One region of the Caballeronia sp. GACF4 genome, then DNA from elsewhere that is predicted to be linked to it. Evidence: predicted binding sites of a transcription regulator. Region 1 holds the regulator's gene; the other holds the start of a gene.
The links. The regulator FliA, encoded in region 1, starts transcription of late flagellar genes. The targets are predictions, from matches to a motif close to CTAAAGTTTNNNNNNNNNNNGCCGNTA.

Region 1 (12,313 bases):
CCTGCTGTTCGTCCGTGAGCGTCGGGAAGATCGGCAGGCACATGACCTTGCTGGCGGCATCGGCCGCGACAGGCAGGTTGGCGCGCGGCGCCGATGACAGACCACGGTACATCGGAAAATCGGAAATCAGCGGGAAGAAATAGCGGCGCACCATGATGTCCTGCGCGCGGAACGCTTCAAACAATTCATCGCGGGAAAGCGGATATTCGTTCTCCACGAGAATCGGAAAGTACGAGTTGTTCGATTCCTGATCGACGCACACGGGCAACAAACGGATGCCGCGCACGCGTTCGAGCCGCTCGGCGTACCGTGATGCGACCGCGCGCCGCCGTGCGAGCGCATCGTCGATATGCTGGAGCTGCAGCATGCCGAACGCCGAATTGACCTCGCTCATCTTGCCGTTGATGCCAGGCGCCACGACCGTGGTTTCGTCGACGAAACCGAAGTTCTTCAGCCGGTCGATGCGCAGCTTGGTCTTCGCATCAGGGCTGATGACCGCGCCGCCTTCGAAGGTGTTAAAGACCTTGGTCGCATGGAAGCTGAGCACGGACAGGTCGCCCGCACGCAGAATGCTGCCCGCTTCAGTGCGTACGCCGAACGCGTGCGCGGCATCGTAGATGACTTTAAGGTTGTACATGTCGGCGATGCGCTGGATCGCTTCGACATCGCACGGATGGCCATAGCAATGTACGGGCAGGATGGCCGTGGTTTCCTTCGTGATGGCCGCTTCGATTTTCGCGGGATCGAGATTCAGCGTGACCGGATCGACATCCACGAAAACAGGCTTGATGCCGTTCCACAGCAACGAGTGCGCAGTCGCGACGAACGAATAAGGCGTCGTGATCACTTCACCGGTGATGCGCAGCGCCTGCAGCGCGGTAACGAGCGCGAGCGTGCCGTTGCTGAAGAGCGAGAGATGCGGCACATCAAGGTACTTGCAAAGCGCCTGTTCGAGTTGCTGATGGAACGGGCCACCGTTTGTCAGCACCTTGCTTTCCCAGATCTGCTCCAGATACGGCAGAAACTGCTCCAGAGGCGGCAGATGCGGCTGGGTGACGTAGATGCGTTCATGCTGCTGCAGGGCGAGGACGGCTTGGTGGGGCAGGCTGGCATTCATGATGGCGCTCGTAAATTCGTGGTCTCGTGGTCTTGTGTCGGATGCGCGCCTGTCCAGTTGGCCGGCGTCTCGAATGCCGACGCGGTCAGACGAGTTTGCAAATTATGTTGCGCGAGACCGGCCGTTAAAGCGCCGAATTAATGCCCAAACATCCACCTGTTCGCGTGAATGAACCAGCAGCTTTCAAACGAAACTTCATCCTCGGGCAAACCGGGTCATTCAAGTCGGCCACGGCGCCATCAAGCCGCCGAATCGGGCAAGTGTAAGCACAAAGAAACGCAGGGTTCCGCCACATGAACATGGCCAGCATTCCCCCTTCGCGCAAGGGTCATCCGTACTACATCATGGCCCCGGCTTATCGGGAAACCTCGGCGGGTATCGTCGTCATGCACACGCTTTGCGACGTGCTAAATCGCGACGGTTATGAGGCGTATATTGCCGGCACGCCAGTGGTGAACCCAGCATTCGACACCCCGCTTCTCACGCCGGAAGTGCAGACCTTGCACCGGGCGCAGGGTCGCACGCCCATTGCGATCTACCCGGAAGTCGTGTCCGGCAATCCGCTCAATGCCGAAGTGTGCGTGCGCTACATCCTCAACCGCATCGGCTTCATCAACGGCAAGCCGCTCAACGAGGGCAAAGACGACCTGTTCTTTTACTACTCGGAGAATTTTCTCGGCGACGCGAAGAAAAGCGACGTCGATTTTCTGTTTCTCCCGGTGCTCGATACGGAGTTGTTCAGACCCGACCCGACGCGCAAAAAGGACAAGACCTTTGTCTTCCAATATCGTTATCCGCTGGACAAGATCGACTTTTCGCTACTTCCAGCCGGAACCGAATTGCTTTCGATGGCGAATCCAGTAACGCTGCCCGAACTGGCCAAGAAGCTTCAGGGCGGGCGCGTGTTGTACTCGTACGAGCTTTCGTCCGTCTGCCCTGAAGCGATGATGTGCGGCTGCCCGGTCATCTTCCTGCCCGACGGCGGCCTGAAGGAAGTGCCCGATCAGTTCGCGTTCGGCGCAAATGGCTCTGCGATGGCCACCGAAAAGAACGGCTTCGCACGGGCCGTTGCCACCGTGGACACGGTTTATCCAACCGTGCTTGCCATGAGCCGTGTGTTCCGAGCCCAGCTTCCCGTGTTCCTGGAGAAGACCCAGCATGCGGCACGCAAAGCGAACCTGCGTCGAGACGCCGCGTCCGTGGCACCATCGTCGCACGCGTCGGCAATGCAGCCGCCCAGGCCGCGTATCGCGGTGCTGACGATGGAGCCCGTTGCGCATCGCGCGACCACCGTGCGCGTCGCCAAACCGTTCGAATTGCTGGCCGATCAGTGGGAACTCAGCTGGCCGGTTCAGGACAACGCAGGCGTGCTCGGTCCCTTCAACATGCTTCTGATGCAGCGACGTTTTCCGATCTCGATTCCGCAGCAACAGCTAGATCAATTGTTCTCGACGGGCAAGCCGGTCGTCTACGAGACGGACGAACTGATGCATGATCTTCCCGCCGATCATCCCTTGCACTTCCTAAGCCGGCAGACCGCGCAGAAGACCGAGTACGTCATGCGCCGCGCCAGTGCACTCGTCGTGTCGACGCCCGCACTCGCGCATGCGCTGCGGGCGTACAACGCCAATATTCATGTGCTGCCGACGAGCGTCGACTTCGACCGCTTCTACAGTCCGGTACGTACGCATGGTGGCAAGGTACGTATTGGCCTAATGGGTTCGGCCATGAAGCCGTGCAATTTTGCCTTGATCGAACCGGCGCTGAATGAGATTCGCGCGCGCTTTGCAGGCGTTGTGCAGTTCGTCTTCGTCGGCGCGCTGCCGCCCGATGACTGGATGGGCCACGAAGACGTCACCATGACGGGCACGTCCGCGACGTACGCCGCGCATGCCGTGGCGTTACAGCAGCTCGAACTCGATCTCGCGCTCATGCCGCTGGCGGCATCGGCAACTGTAGATGGCGCACCACGCACGGAGTGGCTGGAATACTCGGCGGCGGGCGTGGCGACGGTCGGCAGCGATCATTCCGCCTACAACGAACTGGTGACAAACCGCTGCTCGGGGTTGTGCGTAGAGGCGGAATCGACCGAGAGCTGGATCGATGCAATCGCGCGTCTCATCGACAATCCCGCACAACGACGCGGATTGGCCCGCACCGCGCAGGCTATCGTGTACAAGAGCGGTTCGGTGCAGTCCCAACTGTCGCGCTATCACGAGGTTTTTCTGCGCTGCCTGGGTCTCAATCCGGGCAAGACCTCCGTCACCGCGCCGGAACGGATTCCAGCCGTGTTGATCCTTGACGCGCAGGGCGACGCGCAAAAGGTTCAGCACAGCCTGAAGCTACATGCGAACAGCCCGCACAAGGATCATATGGTCGTCGTGCTGACTACACAGCAAGGCGCTCTGCCCGAATGGGGCGACGATCTGCGTTATCTGCACGCAACGGCGAGTGAATTCTGCGGCGCCATGGAGCAGATCTGCGGGCACGACGAATTTGACTGGAAGGTGGTCACCGAAGCAGGCGTCGCGCTGCTCTAAGGTTCATGGCGGGAGCGTGGCGCAATACGCACGTTCCCGCTTCTTCCACGCGCTCGTCGTCCCCCACCCAAACCCCATCCCCGCCAACCATCTCCGATACGCCACCGACATCCGGTCGCACTTCTGATGCAACTCCGCATCGAGCGCGAGCGGCAGCAGCTTCGGCCATTGCGACTCCACGATCGGCGTGTCCTGCAGCAGAATCTCCATATTGAAGTCGTACAGCTCCTCGTCGCTGTGCGAAGTCTCGCCTTCGTGAATGGAAACGAGCCACGCGCGGGTCTCGGTCTGCGTCACGGGCGACGCCACCAGCATGATATGCAGTGCGCCCATTGCCCCCGACGCCATCTTCGTGAGCTTCGCAACCAGCGGCCGCTTCACGCGATAAACGTAATCCATCATCGCGCCGCCCTGCCCCGGCAATCCCGCCGGCTGCCAGAAACGGCACTGGCGCGCTTCGAGTCCGTCTGCGCTTTCCACGACTTCATAGTCCGGCACTTCGGTATGCGCATCCTCGCCGAGAATGCCCACGTGCACGAACGAAAAATGCGCCATGTCCAGGAAGTTTTCGACGACACGCGGCGCGGACGACTTCACCGTCTGCGGCGCAAGGTTGATGCGCCGTCCGCCCGGAATGGCGGCTTCGGGAAAGAAATCGAGCGCGTGCGCGGGCTCGCCGAAGCACATCCACACGACGCCGTATTTCTCCCCGGCGACGAACGCGGTGGCGCACGCGCGTTTCGAAGGCCGAAGCGACGGATTCGACGGAATCAGCACGCACTGACCAAGCGTGTCGTAGCGCCAGCCGTGATACGGACACACGAGCTGATCGTTCGTCACCGCCCCCAGCGACAGTTGCGCGCCGCGATGCGGACAGTAGTCACGCCAGACATGCGCCACGCCTTCGGCATCGCGCCAGACGACGATGCGCTCATCCGCCACGATGAACGCTCGCGTCGAACCCGCCGGCACGTCATCGCCATTACAGACCGCCAGCCATTCGCCAGCGAGAGAAAAGTCGTCGCTCATAGCACTGAAGCATCCGCAGAAAACGCCGTTAATCATCTGTCCGAGATGCGTTCTTACACGATTCACAGCAGCTTGGCAAAACGTTGCAAAATACCAGTCGTCGGAGACGAACATCGCGACGGGGCCGCAATAAGACAAAAGCGCGACAGCAAAGACACGCGCAAAAGACCATAACAGCAAGAAATCACCACCAGGGGTTCAGTATGGAGCAGGCGCATCAACCGGCACGCCGGGCCTATGCCTTCGCATGGTCCGGCAACCGGAATCCCGAACGCGAGCAAGCCATGCTGCGTATCGGGATGGGAGCGGCAGTTCTGCTGGCTTATGCGGTGTATGCGTGGCGGCACCCTTCGGCCAACGCGTCGTTGATCACGCGATTGATCGCGCTCTACGTGTCCTACGGTGCAATCACACTATTGCTCGTCAGCCGGATGATGGCGCTGTCCAACGTCCGGCTCGTCATCACCACTATCCTCGATCAGGCGTTGCTCGGCGCCATGCTCTTTCTCTGCGGCACGCTCGCCTTGCCGCTGCTGTGGGTGGTGTTCTGGTTTCTGATCGGCTCGGGATGCCGCTACGGCAAGCGCACGCTCGCCATTTCGTGCGCAATGGCGCTCGTCGCGATCGTCGCGCTGGCGTTGTGGCAACCGTGGTGGGTGGCAAACCGCGCCGCCGCGCTCGGGCTCGCGCTGAGCGTGCTGGGCGCGTCGGTGTATCTGAGTGTACTGGTCGACAGGCTTGGCAGCGCGAATCGCGTGCTGGCGCGGCAGGCATCGACGGACCCGCTCACGGGCCTCTATAACCGTTACGCGCTCGAACAAACCGTGAATCGCGCGATGTCCGCGCCCGAAGCCGCCGACGCGAATACCAGCGCACTGCTACTGATCGACCTCGACGGCTTCAAGGGCGTGAACGATACCTACGGTCACGCAGTCGGCGACGTGCTGTTGCAGTCGTTCGCGCAATTGCTTGCACGGCGCATGCGCAAGACCGACACCATCGCGCGGCTGGGCGGCGACGAGTTCGTCGTGCTCGCGCGCAACATGCGCGATCGCAGCGCGGTGCTCACGCTCACCGATGGCATCCATTCGGCGCTCGCCGACCTCACGCTGGTGCAGGAGCGGCCAGTGAGCGTATCGGCGAGTATCGGCGCCTGCTTGCTGTCGAGCGCGGCAGAAGCGCATGACGCCGATATCACCGCCGTGCTGAGAGCCGCGGATCGCGCGATGTATCGCGCAAAGAGTCTCGGCGAAGGCAAGACGGTGTTCGCCGAGGCGCGCGACTTCGAGATGCATTGAGCGCATCCGAGCGCATTCGAGCGCCTTTGCGAAGGCAAAAGCAAAAAGCGCGCGGCCCCGGTTCGGGGCTTCGCGCGCCTCTACAACTCGGAACTCAAGCCTCGACGCTAGTCCACGACTGTTCCCGCAGCTTCGCACGCAAACGCGCCACGGCCTGGCTATGCAACTGGCACACGCGCGACTCGCTCACTTCCATCACCGCGCCGATTTCGCGCAGGTTGAGGCCCTTCTCGTAGTACAAGCTCATGAGCAGCTTCTCGCGCTCCGGCAACTTGTCGATGGCTTCGATCAGCGCGCCGCGCAGACTGTCGTCCAGAAGCGCCGACAGCGGGTCCGAACGATCGACGCAGTAACGGTCGAGGAACGGCTCGTCGTCCGCCGAGCGGTCGAAGTCTTCGTAATAGATCAACTGGCTGCCGTGCAAGTCCTGCAGCATCGACTGATACTCGTCGAGCGGCATCTTCATGTGCTCGGCGACTTCGGTCTCGCTGGCCGAACGGCCAAGGTTCTGTTCCACCTTGTGTACCGCCGACTCCACTTCGCGCGATGTCTTGCGCATGCTGCGTGGCAACCAGTCGTTGGCGCGCAACTCGTCGAGCATGGCGCCGCGAATACGCTGACTTGCGTAGGTTTCGAACTGGGCGCCCTGATCTTCCTTGTAGCGGCTAGCCGCATCGAGGAGGCCAATCATGCCGGCCTGGATCAGATCATCGAGATCGACGCTCGCCGGCATTTTGGCGACGAGCTGGAGTCCGAGGCGGCGAACGAGCGGCGCATATTTCGTAAGCACGTCGGACTGCGAGAGTTTGCCTTGGGCGTTATACATCCTGTTCACCTTTCAATATCACATCGACGCCGTGCTGCTCATTGCATGATCGGAAAACGCCGCCGCTCGGTGCGCCGCTTTCCGTCCGCTTTCACCAGACTCGCCAACCGGAATATGCGCGTCGTACTGGCTCGCTTCGTCGCCGCGCGAAAACGGCGCGGGACGCATCGGCCAGTGCAGCAGCTCGGCTGCGATGTAGCGGTAGTCGCGCGCCGCGGCCGTAGCCGGAAACGCTTCCACCGCACACCGAGAGAGCTCCCTCGCCCGAGCGACGCGCGCATCCTCGGACACATACCCTGCCTGCACGAGCGAAACGGCCAGATAACGGCTCGCGACACCCGAGAGGTTGTCGAACGCGACCGCTGCATCGGCTGCGTCCTGCACGTGATTCATCAGCACGCGGAACTGGCCGATCGCGTGGGCGTAGTGCAAGCGCTTCATGCACGCATACGCCTCGGTGATCGCCGACGCGGCTACCCGCGTCACTATCAGAAAGTCATGCGCCTGCGCCGCGAGCGACGAGAGCGCGCCATTACGATCGAGTTGCGCATCGATCAGCACGATATCCGCGGGGCCGTCGAGCAGCGCGCGTGCTTGCGCCGCGTCGTGGCTGATACGTTCATCGCGCGGGGCGGCGATCAGCGAAAAACCCATCGGCGTGCGCACTGCGACATCCTGCAGTTCGCGACGGCCGGACATCACCGCCGAGAGCGCGCCCGCGCCATCCACACCCGCCATGCGGCTGACCGAGCCCGCGTTATGCCGCTCGTCGATGACGAGCACATCCTTGCCATGCACGGACAACGCCGCGCCGAGGTTCACTACCGCCGACGTGCAACCGATGCCCGCCGGTCCGCCCACTACAGCCACCACGCGAGAACTGGCGCGCGTCAGCAGCCTTCTCAGGCCTTCAGCCTGATCGAGCACGAACTTATCCAAAATGGACTCCATGCAGTTCGGTCGTGGCGCGTGCGGACAGTGCGGACAGAAGCGCCGGCACATCGTCGTCTTGCGGCACGAAAGGCGAGCCATCGCGCGGAATGCAGAACGCGCTCTTGATGAGGAAACGCTTGGTTGCGACGTACAAGTTCTCCGGCACCTTCTGACCGGTCGATACGTAATGCACCGGCAGCTTGTAGCGGATGACCGTATCGAGCACGCTGCCGAGGTTGGTCGCCTCGTCGAGCTTGGTCAGAATGCAGCCCGCGAGCGGCGGCTGGTCCGGCGCACTCTTGTAGGCCTGCACGACTTCGTTGAGCGTGTCGCCGTGGCTCGTGGCGTTCAGCAGCAACAGGCGTTGCACCGGCTGACCCGTGCCGCACAGCATCGCGATCTGGTCGGAGACCGTGCGATCGCGCTGGCTCATGCCGATCGTGTCGATCAGCACGATATGTTTGTTGCGCAGTTCGGAGAGCGCGAGTTGCAGGTCGGCGCCGTCCTTTACCGCGTGCACCGAGACGCCGAGAATCTTGCCGAAGATGCGCAGTTGTTCATGCGCGCCGATCCGGTAGCTGTCCGTCGTCAGGAGCGCGACCTTGCTGGCGCCGAAGCGCATCACGCAGCGCGCCGCGAGCTTTGCCGTGGTCGTCGTCTTGCCGACGCCCGTCGGGCCCATCAGCGCGAACACGCCGCCGCGTTCCATCAACGCGTCTTCGCTCGGCATCACCGGCAGATTCGATTCGAGAACTTGCTGCACCCATTCGAGCGCGTTTTCCACGTTCTCCATCGACGGCATGTTGTCGATCACCATGCGCACGAGTTGCGCGGAGAAACCGGCGGCGAAGAGGCGCTTGGTCAAGGCCGAGTTGGTCGGGTTGCGGCGCTGGCGGTCGCCCCACAGCAAACCCGAGAAGTGCTCTTCCATCATCTCGCGCATCGACGAGAGTTCGTTCATCACCGTTTCGTTGACGACTTGCTCCATGCGCGTGCGGATGGCTTCGGTCACGACGGCTGCGGCATTGGCCGGCAAGCCTTCGAAATTGCCCGATGCGGCCGGCGCTTCGTCGGCGGGTTGCGGTGCTGCGTTGATCTTCTGTGCGGCGCGGCGTGCGGCGACTTGCGCGGCTTCACGCGCCCAGTCGGGCGTTTCGATCTTTGCGTGCGCTTGCGCGGCGGGTGCGGCAGGCGCGGCGGCAACCGGCTGCGCGGCGGCTTGTGCACGCGGCGCTTGCTGGCGCGGTGCGTCGGCTGCCTTGACCGATACCGGCACGCCCATGCCGCGTGCAATTGCGGCAGACGGCGTCAGCGGCCGGTTCGACGGCACCGAAGCCTGTTGCGCGATACGGCGCGCATGTTCGATCAACCACGGATTGGAATCGGCCATCGTGCGCGGTGCTTCCATGCGCTCTTCGTCGGCTTGCTCGTCGAAATCGTCGGCGTCGGCGGTGTTGCCGAAGACGGAGGAGAAAACATCGCCGCTGGCGTAGGGGTTCATCGGAGAGCTGGGAGCGGCGGCCTGCTGCTTCATCGCGGCGGCTGCGGCTTGTGCAAGCGCGGCGCGCGGCGTGGCGCTGGCGAACGGCGCGGCGGCGGCTTGTTCGCGTGCGGCCTTCGCGGGCGAGATCGAAGCGAGATCGCTATCCGCGACACCGACGATTTCCACCGATCCATCGTCGAGCGTGCGGTTGGACAACACCACGGCATCGGGTCCGAGCGCTTCACGGACCTGGCGCAGAGCGTCACGACTGTTCGCGCCGATGAATTTACGAATGTTCAAACTGGCCCCCGATGAGGATAGATGCAGCGATATTTGCGAGGCGAGCACCCTTTGGTTATTTCCGTGCCCGCTTTTCAGTGAAGCCATTATTGCGAAGATCACTTCGGGCCTATCGCTGGATAAAGGGTGTGAAAGAGGGGTATTTCGACTGATGGAAACAACCCGGCCGTGCGGATTGCGTCGCGCGTCATGCGGGAAAAAATGCCGGTCTGGCACGATCGACGCGACGGGACGAGAGATGTCGCTTGCCGGTTGGTCCGGCTGTGAGGCGCGCGGCGGCAGGCGCGTCGCGCGCCAAGGCGGCCGGACTGCATCAGCCAGAGTCCCATCCAGCGGCGTAAGCTACGGTCTGCGGCTCGAAACCCGGGCTCACCGATGCTCACTGACAAAGGAGACTTGTTCGCATGGCATCCGCTTCTCATGGCCAGACCACCGGCGCGCGTCTGGTTGTCGATGCGCTCGTTCATCACGGTATCGAACGCGTGTTCTGCGTGCCGGGCGAGAGCTTTCTCGCCGTCCTGGATTCGCTGCACGACGAAACCAGCCAGATACAGACGATCGTCTGCCGCCACGAAGCCGGCGCGGCGAACATGGCCGAGGCAGTCGGCAAGCTGACGGGGCGTCCGGGCGTGGCTATCGTCACGCGCGGGCCGGGCGCGACGCACGCGTCCATCGGCGTGCACACCGCTTTCCAGGACTCGACGCCGATGATCCTGCTGATCGGCCAATGCGCGCGGGATCACATGGATCGCGAGGCGTTTCAGGAAATCGATTATCGGCGCATGTTCGGGCAGATGGCGAAGTGGGTCGCGCAAATCGACGATCCGCGCCGCGTGCCGGAGTATCTGAGCCACGCGTTCCATGTCGCGACGGCGGGACGTCCCGGCCCGGTCGTGCTGGCGTTACCCGAAGACATGCTGACCGAAGCGTGCGACGCGGCGCCGCCCGTGCCGCGCTATCAGCGCGTCGCGGCGGCGCCGTCGCAGGCGCAGATGGAGCGCGTGCGCGAACTGCTCGCCAACGCGAAGACACCGTTCGTGATCGCGGGCGGCAGCGGCTGGACCGCCGAGGCGACGCAGGACTTCGCGCGCTTCATCGAGCGCTGGCAGTTGCCGGCGGGATGCGCGTTCCGCTATCAGGACACGCTGCATAACGAGCATCCGAATTACGCGGGCGATGTCGGGCTCGGCATCAATCCGGCGCTGGCCGCGCGCGTGCGCGAAGCGGACGTGCTCTTCGTTCTCGGCCCGCGCATGGGTGAATCGACGACGGGCGGCTACACGCTGCTCGACATCCCGAAGACGAAGCAGACGCTGATTCACGTGCATCAGGGCGCGGAGGAACTGGGCCGCGTGTATAGCGCCGATCTGCCGATCGTCTCCGGCATGCCCGAGATTGCGTCGATGCTCGCCGCGCTCGAATCGCCCGCGCAGATCGCGTGGTCGGGCAGCGCCGAGACGGCGCACGCCGCGTATCTCGAATGGCGCAAGCCGCGCCCCATGCTCGGCGATGTCCAGCTCGGCGAGATCATGCGCACGCTTTCTGAGCGCCTGCCCGAAGACGCGATTCTCACCAACGGCGCGGGCAATTACGCGACCTGGCTGCATCGGCATTATTCGTATCGGCACTTCCGCTCGCAAGTTGCGCCGACGAGCGGTGCGATGGGTTACGGCGTGCCTGCGGCCATCGCGGCGAAGTCGCTGTATCCGCAGCGCACGGTGATCGCGTTCGCGGGCGATGGCTGCTTCATGATGTCGAGCCACGAACTCGCCACGGCGATGCAGTACCAGCTGCCGGTGATTTTCGTGGTCGTGAACAACGGGCAGTTCGGCACGATCCGCATGCATCAGGAGCGGCACTATCCGCATCGGGTCCATGGCACGGGGCTGACGAACCCCGACTTCGCGGCTTATGCGCGCGCGTTCGGGGCGCACGGCGAGCGGGTCGAATCGACGGAGCAGTTCATGCCGGCGTTCGAGCGCGCTGTGAGTTCCGGATTGCCCGCGGTGATCGAGATTCGGATTCCGGCGGATCAGAGCACGCCGGGCGCGACGCTCGAACAGATTCGGGAGCAGGGGAAGCGCTGAGGGCTGGTTCAGCCGGTTAGCCCCGTCCAAACGAAAACGGCCCGGTCGCACACGACCGGGCCATCCAAAACAGCCACTAAACCTTACTTCCCACCCACGCTCTGCAGCGTCGTCCACTTCCCGCCAACGACCTTATACAGCGTGATACCGCCGTTTTTCAGATCGCCCTTCGAGTCGTACGCCAGATGCTTCGTGGTCACGCCTTGCATGTCGGTCTTGGCAAGCAGCGGCAGATACTTTGCCGGGTCCGTCGAGTTGGCCGCCTTCATTGCGTTGAACATGGCCATTGCGCCGTCGTAGGCGTACGGCGAGTACGTCTCTACGTCTTCGTTGAAGCGCTTCTTGTACTTCGCCGTGTAGTCCGCGCCGCCAGGCATCTGGTCCATCGGCAGGCCGGCGAGCGATGCCACCGTGCCATCGGCCGCGTCGCCCGCGATCTTGATGAACGTGTCGGTCTTGACCATCTCGCCCGCCATCAGCGGTGCACGAAAGCCAAGCGTCTTCATTTGCTTGGCCATCGGCGCGGCTTGCGAATCCGCGCCGCCGTAGTACACGAGGTCAGGATTCGACGACTTGATCTTGGTCAGAATCGCCTTGAAGTCGACAGCCTTGTCGTTCGTGAATTCGCGCACGACGATGTTGCCGCCCGACGCCTTCGCTGCCTTCTCGAACTGGTCGGCGAGACCCTGGCCGTAAGCCG
Region 2 (12,313 bases), on a different contig from region 1:
TCGCGCGATGCCCCGCAGTTGATCGCGGCCCGCGCGCTGCAAGGAATCGGCGCGGCGGCGATGCTGCCCAGTTCGCTCGCGCTGCTCAACGCAGCCTGCGGTCACGATCCGCGTTTGCGGGCGCGCGCGGTGGGTCTGTGGACGGCTGCGGGCTCGATTTCGATCGCGGCCGGGCCGATCGTCGGCGGTGTGCTGATCGCGGCGTTCGGCTGGCGCAGCATCTTCTGGGTCAACGTGCCGATCTGTGCGGCGGGCATAGCGGCGACGTTCGCGTGGGTCCGCGAAACACCCGCGCAACCTGGAACCGGTCGTGGCGCGCGCGGTATCGACCTGCCCGGTCAGGCGCTTGCCGTGATCGCGCTCACGGCGCTCGTCGGCGCGGTCATCGAGATGCGGCCGCTCGGACTCACGCATCCGCTCGTGCTCGGCGGGGTTGCGCTGGCGTTGCTGGCGGGCGCGTCGTTCGTCGTGATCGAAGGCCGCACACGCTCGCCGATGCTTCCGCTCGCGCTCTTCAAGGAGCGCACCTTCAGCGCGGCGGTGGTGTTCGGTATCGGCGTGAATCTTACCTACTATGGGATGGTGTTCGTGCTGAGTCTGTACTTGCAGCGCGTGCTCGGACATACGCCGTTGCAGACCGGTCTCGCTTTTCTGCCGCTGACGGGCGGCTTTCTGCTGTCGAATCTGGCGAGCGGGCCGGTCGTCGCGCGTTTCGGCTCGCGTGCGCCGATGATCGCCGGCGCGCTTATCGACGCCGCCGGTTTCGCGGCGCTCGTTTTCGTCGATGCCCACACGCCCACGCTCGCGCTCATCGTGCCGTTCCTCCTGATTCCAACCGGCATGGGCGTCGCGGTTCCGGCAATGACCACCGCGCTTCTCGGCACGGTCGGTCAGGAGCGCGCGGGCACGGCGTCCGCAGTATTGAATACGGCGCGGCAGGCGGCGGGCGCAATCGGCGTGGCGGCATTCGGCGCGCTCGCGGGACATGGCGAAGGCGGCGCGGCAACGGCGCAGATCGTCGATGCGGTGCGCTGGTCGGCGGGCATATCCGTGGCGCTTCTAGTCTGCGCTTGCTTCAGCGGGTTTCTCGTGCGCGATGCGCGTGGCAATCGCCCGATGAGCGCGGCACGGCAGGCGACGGAATAATGCGACGAGACTCAGGAACGCGCGTTGCAGACGCATGAGGGACGCCCGGCATCGACGAAACCGTGCCGGTCACACACGAACTGCATACTCTGGAGAACACCCCATCATGTCGACGATGCCCCGCTCACCCGAAGAGCCGATGGAACCAGACCCGGACAAGCTGCTCGACCCCGACGCGGCGCCGAATCCCGATGATCCGGACATGCCCGATGGCCCGGATTCAGCGACGCCACTCGTTCCCGCCGATCCGAGGAATGGGCAGCCGCGCCTTTGAAGGCGCGCGTTGTTCGAGCGGCGCTGCTTTCGTGAAACGGACCGCGCGGCTCCGCTGAATTCCGGCGCCGGTCGAGGTCACGCCTAACTGACCGCAGAGACGGCAGGCCGAGAGCCTAAGCAGCGCGCTATGTGGCTCGCACTATCTTCCAAACACAGAAAGCACAACGCCCGCGCGACCGAAGATCGCCACGCGGGCGTTGTTGCCGTCTAAACCAGAATTACAAATTCGTAGTTTGCACGGCACCCGTCTGCAGGGCGCGCTCGATCAAGCCTTCCTCCTGCGCCCGCTTCACGGCATCCGCGACGAACGTATCCGGCGCCTCGACTTCCGCTTTGATGGCACCGATAATGCCGCCCGCCTCCACGATCACGAGCGATTCCGCCGAATCCGCCCGGCTGATGATGACGCGCCGGGGACCGCCGCCGTCCGCGATACTCGCGCAGAACTGCATGCTTTGCCCGCCGATTACTTGTTCGAATGTTTGAATCATCGCTGTCTTCCGCGTTGGTTGGACAAAAGCCATGGTTAGCCGCTTCGCTAAAACGCCGCGTGCTCATTCATTGATTCGCGCCGCGTCGTCAGGTTCAATTTTGTAAGCTGATGGCCGTGAGCGCAACGACATCTCCGCGAGCGCGGTAGCCGTAAATTCATCGGCGGGAAAAAAGGCCTCGATTGCCAACTCGGATAGCGTGATGTCCACCGGCGTGCCGAATACCGTCGTCGTGCTCAGAAACGACAGTGTGCCGTGTGGCGTCAAAAGGCGCAGCGGCACGACCACGGGATCGAGTTCGGCACTCCTCGCCTTGCCGGCATGCGGCAGCGTTGGATAAGCCTCGAGTTCCACGAGCAGCGCAGCGAGCGTGGCGTCTCCAGAAACCTCGATCTGCCGACGCACACGCGCCAGTAGATGCGCGCGCCATTCGTGCCAGTTCTCGGTTGCGTGAGCCAAGCCTTGCGGATGCAGCGACAAGCGCAGCACGTTCACAGGCGGCGCGAGTAGCGACGCATCCGCCGCGAGCGCAACCAGCGCCGACACGGCGGCGTTGCCAGCGATCATCGTCCAGTGACGATCGACGGCCAACGCCGGATACGGCTCGTGTCCCTTGAGCACGAGTTCGACGGCACGGCGCGCGGCATCGAGTTGCGGATCGGCGAACGGGCGTTCGCGATATAGCGGCGCATAACCCGCCGCCATCAGGAGCGTATTGCGCTCGCGCAGCGGCACATCGAGTTGCTCGGCCAGGCGCATGAGCATCTCGCGGCTCGGCAACGATCGCCCTGATTCGATGAAGCTCAAATGACGCGTCGATACATCGGCGTCGCCAGCCAGGTCGAGCTGGCTCATGCGCCGTTTCTGGCGCCATTCACGCAACAGCGCGCCGACCGTCGCGGGCGGCGCAACACTCGATGCAACGAACGCAAAAGTCGAATTCATGCCGCCGATGTTAGTCGATTCGTCCATCCGCGATCCATTACCTGACGCGTAATGACCGGTCAAAGTTGCGTCGAATGCCGTCGTAACATTTACCTCGCAAACCATTGCGCAGAAATCTTTGCGCGCGTAACCCTAAATCTCGGGTGGTCCGCGCCGTTAAAAGCCATCAACAAGCCAATAAAGTTTCGCGTGCCGTGCGTGTCTCATGTCGAGCTCGCAGTGCTCGCGACGCCCTGACTTCTTGCGGAGAGATCATGTTTGTCATTATCGGTTGGGTAGTGGTCATCGGTTCGGTGATCGGGAGTTTTATCGGCGTCGGCGGGCATCTGGCGGCGCTGGTTCAGCCGTTCGAGTTGCTGTGTATTTTCGGGGCGGCAATCGGCGCGTTCGTCGTGTCCAATCCGACCGCAACGCTCAAGAAGACCTTGCAAGGTCTGCCGAAGGCCTTTAAGGGCGGCGCCTACACGAAAGAGAAATACCTTGCGCTGATCGCGCTGCTCTATGAGCTGCTGCAAAAGGCCCGCAAGGAAGGGATGATGGCGCTCGAAGCCGACGTCGATGCTCCCGAAGCCAGCCCCGTGTTCCAGAAGTACGAACACGTGATGAACGATCATCATCTGCTCGAATTCATCGTCGACTATCTGCGCATGATGTCCGCAGGCAACGTCAACGCGATGGAAATGCAGGACCTGATGGACGAAGAACTCGAAACGCATCACACCGAAAGCGCGATTGCCGGTAACGCAATTCAGAAGATGGCGGACGGCTTGCCGGCGTTCGGTATCGTCGCGGCGGTTATGGGCGTGGTGCACACCATGGGCTCGGTCGGCGCCGCGCCCGCCGTGCTGGGCGAGATGATCGCGGGTGCGCTCGTCGGAACCTTCCTCGGCATTCTGCTCGCATACGGTTTCTTCGGACCGCTCGCTGACTTGCTCAACGCAAAGGGCGCGGCCGAAGCCAAGCCGTTCCAGTGCGTGAAGTCCGTGTTGCTCGCGTCGATGAACGGCTACGCGCCGACCATCGCCGTCGAGTTTGGCCGCAAGGTGCTCTTCACGGCGGACCGTCCGAGTTTCAAGGAACTGGACGACGCCGTGCGCGCCACCAAGATGCCGAAGTCCGCTTAAAGCCGCTCGCGCTCATTACCGGAAAACACGTTCATGGCTGAGAAACCTTCACGCGATCCGCTGCAATCCGTGCTCGCGCCGACCATCATCGTGCGCCGCAAGAAGAAGGCGCACGGACACGGTCATCATGGCGGCGCATGGAAGATTGCCTACGCCGACTTCGTCACCGCGATGATGGCCTTCTTTCTCTTGATGTGGCTGCTGGGCTCCACGTCGAAGTACGACAAGGAAGGCATCGAGGATTACTTCAACACACCGCTTTCCGCGCTCTTCGGCAACGACGGCGGCGCATCCGCGCACACGAGCGTGATTCCAGGCGGCGGACGCGATCTGTCGAGCACGCGTCCCGGCGAAGGCAAGAAGAGCCAGACTCAGCCAGTGCCGCCGCAAATCGCGCGTGCCGCCGTCGCCGCGGACGACATGCAGCGCCTGCAGCAACTGAAGCAGAAGCTGCAAGCGCTGATCGAACAGACGCCTGCACTGAAAGCGTTCAAGGATCAGATTCGGATCGCGATCACGAGCGAAGGCTTGCGTATCGAGATTGTCGATTCGCTCAAGCGGCCCATGTTCGCGTCGGGCAGCTTCAAGCTCGAAAGCTATGTGACGACGATTCTCACGAATATCGGCGCGTCGTTGAATGACGTCGATAACCGCGTGTCTATCGCCGGTCACACGGACGCCGTGCCCTACTCCGGCAATCAGACGGGCTACTCGAACTGGGAGCTGTCGAGCGAGCGTGCCAACTCCGCGCGCCGGGCGCTGGTCAGCGGCGGCATGAAGGAAAGCAAGATTCTTCAGGTGCGCGGTCTCGCCGATGCGCTGCCGCTCAATAAGGACGTTGCCGACGAACCGACCAATCGCCGTATCAGTATTCTCGTGCTGAACAAGGCTGCGGAACAGGCATTCTTCCGCGATGGCGGCCGCACGACGGTGGATCAGACCTTGCCTCCCGAAACCGCGATTCCGGCGGCCGTGGCGGCGAAATCGACCGCGCCGGCAGCGGTGGTCAAGTAACCTCCAGGCTACATCGACAGATGCGCCATGCACAAATCACGCGTGCATGGCGCTTTCTTTCATGCGCTCAGGAAAGCCAGTCGCTCACGGTCTGCACGACGAGCCACACATTCGCCACGCTGATCACGACGAACAAGAGCCACGCCAGCAGCTTCGTGGTCATGGCATTGGCGAACTCGCCCATCAGCGTCCGATCGCTCGTCATGCGAATGAGCGGCCACAATGCAAACGGCAATTGCAGGCTCAGCACGACCTGACTCGCGACCAGCAGCTTGCCGACCGCGCCGTTGCCCATCGCATACACGCCGATCAGCGCGGGCACGAGCGCGAGCGCACGCGTGATGAAACGCCGCTGATAGCACGGAATCTTCAAGTGCAGGAAGCCTTCCATGATGACCTGGCCCGCGATGGTGCCGGTAAACGTCGAGCTTTGTCCCGAAGCGAATAGCGTCACCGCGAAGAGAACCGCGGCCAGCCCGGTGCCGACGATAGGCGCCAGCAGCTTGTAGGCATCTTCGATCTCGGTGACTTGCGTATGCCCTGTCGCATGAAACGCCGATGCCGCGAGAATCAGAATTGCCGCGTTGATGAGCAACGCAAGCACGAGCGCGACGATAGTGTCGATGCGCGACAAGCCGATGGCCGACGCCAGGCTCTTCTTATCGCGCTGAACCACGCGCGTTTGCACGATCGACGAATGCAGATAGAGGTTATGCGGCATCACGGTTGCGCCGAGAATGCCGATGGCGAGATACAGCGGCTCGCGCTGCGAGAAGAGGCTGATCGAAGGCACGAGACCTGCGGCGACCGAAGCCCAATGCGGCTTCACGAGCACGAGTTCGACAATATAGCCAAGCCCGATGGTCGCAATCAAACCCAGCATGATGGCTTCGAGATCGCGAAAGTTCTTGCCCTTGAGACCGAGCACGATGAGCGTATCGAACGCGGTGAAGATCACGCCCCACATCAGCGAGCAGCCGAATAGCAAGTGAAACGCGAGCGCACCGCCGAGCACTTCGGCGAGATCGCACGCGATGATCGAGAGTTCGGCGAGCGCCCATTGCGCATGAGCGACGGGCTTTGCGTAGCGTTCGCGTGATAGCTGCGCGAGATCGCGTCCGGTGACAATGCCGAGGCGCATCGACAGACATTGCAGCACCATCGCCGCAAGGCTCGAAAGCACGACCACGAAAAGCAGGTCGTAGCCATAGCGCGATCCGGCTTCGATATCGGTGGCCCAATTGCCCGGGTCCATATAACCGATGGAGATGAGCAGCCCCGGCCCCGCGAACTGCAGCAGCTTTTTCCAGAACGACGCGCCAGGCGCGACGGCGACGGAGCCTTTGACTTCAGACGGACAGAATGGCGCGGTGGCCGTGGTCGGCAGCTTGAACGGCAATTGACGGTCCCGGTGTCGATGTTTGAACGAAAGATGTTTGAACGAAAGCGAGCGTCACTGAAACGAACCATGCCTTTGTCTTACAGGACGCTCGAAGCTCGCGAGTCTATCATCGGGCGCTTGCCGCCACAGGCGAAAACGTTTGTGACAGCGCCCGCTTCAATCTGACCAAAGCGCCATTTGACCGCCAGCATCTCGTCACGGTGCGAGACATAGAATCGGTGCCGTGGCGGTGGTGGGTGTAACGAGCTTCATGACGCTCGAAACCACGAAACCGCACGCCGCGAATCGTCCTTAACTTTTCAGGGAGTTCGCCATGAAACTACTCGCTCGCATCGCTATCGTTACGTTGGCCGCAGCGCCACTTGCCGCCTTTGCTCAAAGCGAAGGACTCACCCGTGCACAGGTCACACAGGATCTCGTCAAGGTCGAACAAGCCGGCTACAACCCGTCGGAGCGCGATGCGTTTTACCCGAACGATATCCAGGCCGCCGAACAGAAGGTCTCGAACCCGTCGTATGGCGCATCGTCGGAAGGCTCGTCCGCGTCGGGACAACCGACCATGACGACCACGCCGCTCGGCCAGACTCCGCAATAACGTCATTCAACAGTCACGCCATTCCGAACGAGGCCAGCGCGGCTTCCGCTGAATTGAAGCGATCCCGCGCCGTCTCACTGCGGTACTCGCATTGCCTTTCGCGCGATGCATCGACGTACTTTCCGATTACGTTCACCTTCCATTGCGCGCTGCCGGCTTTCCTTTCGAGCGCTTAGGATTACACACGCCTTTCATTTCACGCAAGATGACGAAATCGCCATTTTCGCGTCATTATCTCGTTGGTACGTTGCCACTACCATAGGGCACCGAAGGCGACTCACCGACCCGCCTTCGAGACTCGTCCCGCGCGTGAAAGCACCTGCGTCCCTCCCTCGCTCTTCCGAACGCCTCAATGTGGATTGTCAACGTAGCGCTGAAGCGGCCTTATACGTTCATCGTAATGGCCATCATGATCCTGCTGGCCACGCCATTCGTCATTCTGACGACGCCGGTGGACGTACTTCCGGAGATCAACATTCCGGTTGTCAGCATCATCTGGACGTACACGGGCCTCTCGTCCGAGGACATGGCCAACCGCATCACGTCCGTGAACGAACGCAGTCTCACGACCACCGTCAACAACATCGAGCATATCGAGTCGCAGTCGTTGCCGGGTATCGCCATCATCAAGCTGTTTTTGCAGCCAACCGCGAACATTCAGACGGCGATCGCGCAGACGGTGGCCGTCGAACAGGCGCAGCTCAAGCAGATGCCGCCCGGCGCAACGCCGCCGCTCGTCATCAGTTATTCGGCGTCGAGCATTCCTGTGATCCAGCTTGGATTGTCGAGTCCCAAGGAGTCGGAGCAGTCGCTCAACGATACGGCGCTCAACTTCCTGCGCCCACAGCTCGTGACCATTCCGGGCGCATCGGTGCCGTATCCGTATGGCGGGAAGTCGCGTCTCATCTCCATCGACCTCGATACGCGCGCGCTGCTCGCCAAAGGCTTGACGCCAACCGATGTGGTCAGCGCCGTCAACGCGCAGAACCTGATTCTGCCGACCGGCACGGCGAAGATCGGGCCGAAAGAATTCACCATCAACATGAACGGTTCACCGACCACCGTGGAAGGCCTCAACGACCTGCCCGTGCGAACCGTGAACGGCGCGACGACTTATCTGCGTGAAGTGGCGCACGTGCGCGATGGCTTCTCGCCGCAGACCAACGTCGTGCGTCAGGATGGCCGGCGCGGCGTGCTGATCTCGGTGCTGAAGAACGGCGATTCATCGACGCTCTCTATCGTCAACACGTTGAAGGGTCTCCTGCCGCAAGCGCGTTCGTCGTTGTCGGAAGACATCAAGATCACCGCGCTCTTCGATCAATCGGTGTTCGTGAAAGCCGCCGTGCAGGGCGTGGTGCGCGAAGCGCTGATCGCCGCCGCGCTCACGGCCGCCATGATCCTGCTCTTCCTCGGCAACTGGCGCAGCACCTGCATCATCGCGATCTCGATTCCGTTGTCCATTCTGTCGTCGTTGATCGTGCTGCATGCGCTCGGGCAAACCATCAACATCATGACGTTGGGCGGGCTCGCGCTCGCGGTGGGCATTCTCGTCGACGACGCCACCGTCACCATCGAGAACATCGAACGCCATCTGCACATGGGCACCGATCTGCACGAAGCGATTCTCGAAGGCGCGGGCGAAATTGCCGTGCCCGCGCTCGTCTCGACGCTGTGTATTTGTATCGTGTTCGTGCCGATGTTCTTCCTGACCGGCGTGGCGAAGTTCCTGTTCGTGCCGCTCGCGGAAGCCGTGGTGTTCGCCATGATCGCGTCGTACATTCTTTCTCGGACGCTCGTGCCGACGCTCGCCATGCTGCTGATGGGCCACGCGCATGCACCCGATGCCAAGAAGAAGCCGAATCTCTTCATGCGGCTGCATCGCCGGTTCGATCACGGCTTCGAGCGCATGCGCGCCGCATACATCGTGATTCTGAGCAGCCTGCTCGTGAAGCGGCGGCTCTACGGTTCGCTCTTTCTCGGCTTCTGTCTCATCTCCACCGCGCTGGTGTTCGTGCTCGGCCAGGACTTCTTTCCCACGGTCGATGCCGGCGACATCCGCATGCACATGCGTGCTCCAACGGGCACGCGTATCGAGGAAACCGCGCGTCTCGCCGATGAAGTCGAGAAGGTCGTGCGTCAGGTCGTGCCCGCCGATGAGCTCGATACCATCCTCGACAATCTCGGCCTGCCCTATAGCGGTATCAATCTCTCGTACAGCAACTCGGGCACCATCGGTACGCTCGACGGCGAGATACAGGTCGCGTTGAAAGAAGATCACGCGCCGACCGAAAAATATATCGATGAACTGCGCGCGCTCTTGCCGCAGAAATTCCCCGGCGTGGAGTTCTTCTTTCAGCCCGCGGATATCGTCACGCAGATTCTGAACTTCGGCTTGCCCGCCGCCGTAGACGTGCAGATTCAAGGCCAAAATCAGCAAGCTAACTTTCAGGTCGCGGCCAAGCTGATGAAGCAGATCCGCATGATTCCCGGCAACGTGGATACGCACATCCAGCAGAAGCTCGACGAACCCGTCATCAACCTGACCATGGACCGCACGCGTCTGCAGCAGCTCAATCTCTCGGCAAGCAATGTCGCGCAGAACGTGCTCGTTTCACTATCGGGCAGTTCGCAAACGTCGCCGGGATTCTGGTTCAACCCGAAGAATGGCGTGGAATACAACCTCGCGGTACAGACGCCGCAGTATCAGGTTTCATCGGTCGACGAACTCTTGCGCACGCCTGTGTCTGCCTCGCTCACGGGACCGACGCAGTTGCTCGGCAACCTCGTGCGTGTCTCGCCGCAGAATCAGTTCGCGGAAGTCTCGCACTACAACATCCGTCCCGTGATCGATCTCTTCGTGAGCGTGGAAGGAAACGATCTCGGCAGCGTGGCGCGTCAGGTGAATCATCTCGTCGATGAAGCGCGCCGCACGCTTCCGCGCGGCACGCAGATCAATGTGCGTGGTCAGGTCGAGACCATGCGTACATCGTTCTTCGGGCTGGGCGTTGGCGTGGCCATGGCGATCGTGCTGGTGTATTTGCTTATCGTCGTCAACTTCCAGTCGTGGGTCGATCCGCTCATCATCGTGAGCGCGTTGCCGGCGGCGCTCGCGGGTATCGTCTGGATGCTATTTCTCACCGGCACGCATCTGTCCGTGCCCGCACTCACGGGCGCGATCATGACGATGGGCGTCGCCACCGCCAACAGTATCTTGATGGTGTCGTTCGCGCGGCAACGTCTGACAGCGGGCGTGCCGCCGCTCGCCTCCGCGCTCGAAGCAGGCGCAAGCCGTATTCGCCCGGTGCTGATGACGGCCTTCGCGATGATCATCGGCATGATTCCAATGGCGCTCGGTCTCGGCGAAGGCGCCGAACAGAACGCGCCGCTCGGCCGCGCGGTGATCGGCGGCTTGCTGTTTGCCACGGTTTCCACGCTGTTCTTCGTGCCGCTCGTCTTCGCGGGTATTCACGCGCGCCTTGCTAAACGCGCGGAACGCAAAGGCCAGAAACCGCACGGCGAAGCGCAGTCCGACGACACGAACACGCAGCACTGAATTCAATCCAGGCACTCCGACGAACATGACTGAAAAGAACCACGCCTCGCTCGCGATTCCCGCGCGTGATCCGAATGAAGGACCCGCGCTGCCACCGCGCCATGTCGAATGGAAACGCGCGAAGATCGCGCTCGTGATCGTGCTTGCGCTGCTCGCGCTCGGCGCGGCGCGCACCGTGATCAGCGACATGATCCACAACCGCTCGGTCGTCACGCGCACGCAACAGAACGCCCAGCAATACGTCAACGTGGTCGCGCCGACGCAGACCGATGGCGGCGGCAACACGACCTTGCCGGGTACGCTGCGCGGCTTCGTCGAATCGCCGATTTATGCGCGCGCGACGGGTTATCTGCTGCACTGGTACGCGGATATCGGCACACGCGTGAAGCAAGGCCAGTTGCTCGCCGATCTCGATACCCCTGAAATCGATCAGGAGCTCGCGCAGGCGGTCGCGCAACGCGATCAGACAGCATCGAGCCTGGGCCTTGCGAAAAGCTCGCTGCAACGCTGGCAACAACTGCGTCAGCGCGATGCCGTCTCGCAGCAGGAACTCGACGAACGTCAGAGCACGTATAACCAGGACGTGGCCAATCTCGCCGCCGCGGACGCCAACGTGAAGCGTCTGCGTCAGCTCGAATCGTTCAAGCGCATCGTCGCGCCGTTTGCAGGCGTGGTCACGCAGCGCAACGTCGATGTCGGCGATCTCATCGACGCGGGCAGTGGCGCGAGCCGCGCGCTCTTTGCGCTCGCGCAGTCGGACCCGCTGCGCGTGTTCGTGCAGTTGCCGCAGGCGTATGCGCAGAACGTGTCGGTCGGTCAGTCGGTGGTCGTGATGCAGGCCGAGCTTCCCGGTCAGCAGTTCCACGGCAAGATCACGCATATCTCCGGCGCGATCGACGTGCCCACGCGTTCGCTGCAAGTCGAAGTCACGCTGCCCAACGCCGATCAGCGCCTGCGTCCCGGCGCCTATGTGCAGGTCGCCGTGCCAGCCGTCGTCCATGCACGCCTGCTCGTGCCGGGCAATGCGTTGCTCTTCCGTGCGGAAGGACCGCGCGTCGCGGTGGTCGACTCGAACGGCCATGTGCATCTGAACAAGATCGTGATCGCGCAGGATCTCGGGCAGTCGCTCGAACTCGAGAGCGGTATCGAGCCGACCGACAAGATCATCATCAATCCGAGCGATTCCATTGCGGACGGCGATCATGTCGTGGTCCAGCCGCAGAAGCAGCAGAATCAGCACGATCCGCAGACTCCGAATCAGAAGGCCGCGTCATGAGAGGCATCGTTGCCATCGGCTTGTTGACGATGCTCGCGGCATGCACCGTCGGCCCCGATTACAAGCGCCCCGTCGCCGAGACGCCGCCCGACTGGCAAACCGACTCGTACTGGCGAGTCGGCGAACCTTCGCACGCGCCGCTCGCGCTCGACTGGTGGACGAGCTATGACGACGCCACGCTGAACACGCTGGAGACGCAAGCACTCGCGCAGAATCAGACGCTCGCGGCCGCCGTCGCGCATTACGAACAGGCCCGCGCAACGCTCGCGCAAACCTCATCGCTCGCGCTGCCCGAGGTGGATCTCGGCGCACAGGCCGACCGTCTGCGCGTATCGAAGAATCGTCCGGTCACGAGCTACAACACGCCGGTCATGAGCACGGTTCAGAACGACATCAAGCTCGCGCCTTCCGTGAGCTATGACCTCGATCTGTTCGGACGCATTCGCCGCGAAGTGGAAGGCGCACAGGCAACGGCGGAACAATCGCGCGAC

Region 2: a site for FliA is predicted at 2,991-3,017, ahead of motA (flagellar motor stator protein MotA). Genes of this name have one in related genera too.

Annotation. Positions count from the first base shown of each region.
Region 1 covers NZ_JALQDW010000014.1:144,432-156,744, forward strand. Annotated here, with positions in the region: gene NCR40_RS13240 (DegT/DnrJ/EryC1/StrS family aminotransferase) at 1-1,117, opposite strand, end outside; gene NCR40_RS13245 (glycosyltransferase) at 1,411-3,657, shown strand; gene NCR40_RS13250 (Rieske 2Fe-2S domain-containing protein) at 3,661-4,686, opposite strand; gene NCR40_RS13255 (GGDEF domain-containing protein) at 4,890-5,984, shown strand; gene NCR40_RS13260 (RNA polymerase sigma factor FliA) at 6,079-6,810, opposite strand; gene NCR40_RS13265 (MinD/ParA family ATP-binding protein) at 6,829-7,749, opposite strand; gene flhF (flagellar biosynthesis GTPase FlhF) at 7,742-9,526, opposite strand; gene NCR40_RS13275 (thiamine pyrophosphate-binding protein) at 9,931-11,613, shown strand; gene NCR40_RS13280 (branched-chain amino acid ABC transporter substrate-binding protein) at 11,697-12,313, opposite strand, start outside.
Region 2 covers NZ_JALQDW010000018.1:173,099-185,411, reverse strand. Annotated here, with positions in the region: gene NCR40_RS15910 (MFS transporter) at 1-1,146, shown strand, start outside; gene NCR40_RS15905 (hypothetical protein) at 1,253-1,420, shown strand; gene NCR40_RS15900 (hypothetical protein) at 1,641-1,913, opposite strand; gene NCR40_RS15895 (helix-turn-helix domain-containing protein) at 1,977-2,858, opposite strand; gene motA (flagellar motor stator protein MotA) at 3,113-3,982, shown strand; gene motB (flagellar motor protein MotB) at 4,016-4,996, shown strand; gene NCR40_RS15880 (Nramp family divalent metal transporter) at 5,064-6,395, opposite strand; gene NCR40_RS15875 (DUF4148 domain-containing protein) at 6,712-6,993, shown strand; gene NCR40_RS15870 (efflux RND transporter permease subunit) at 7,346-10,546, shown strand; gene NCR40_RS15865 (efflux RND transporter periplasmic adaptor subunit) at 10,572-11,822, shown strand; gene NCR40_RS15860 (efflux transporter outer membrane subunit) at 11,819-12,313, shown strand, end outside.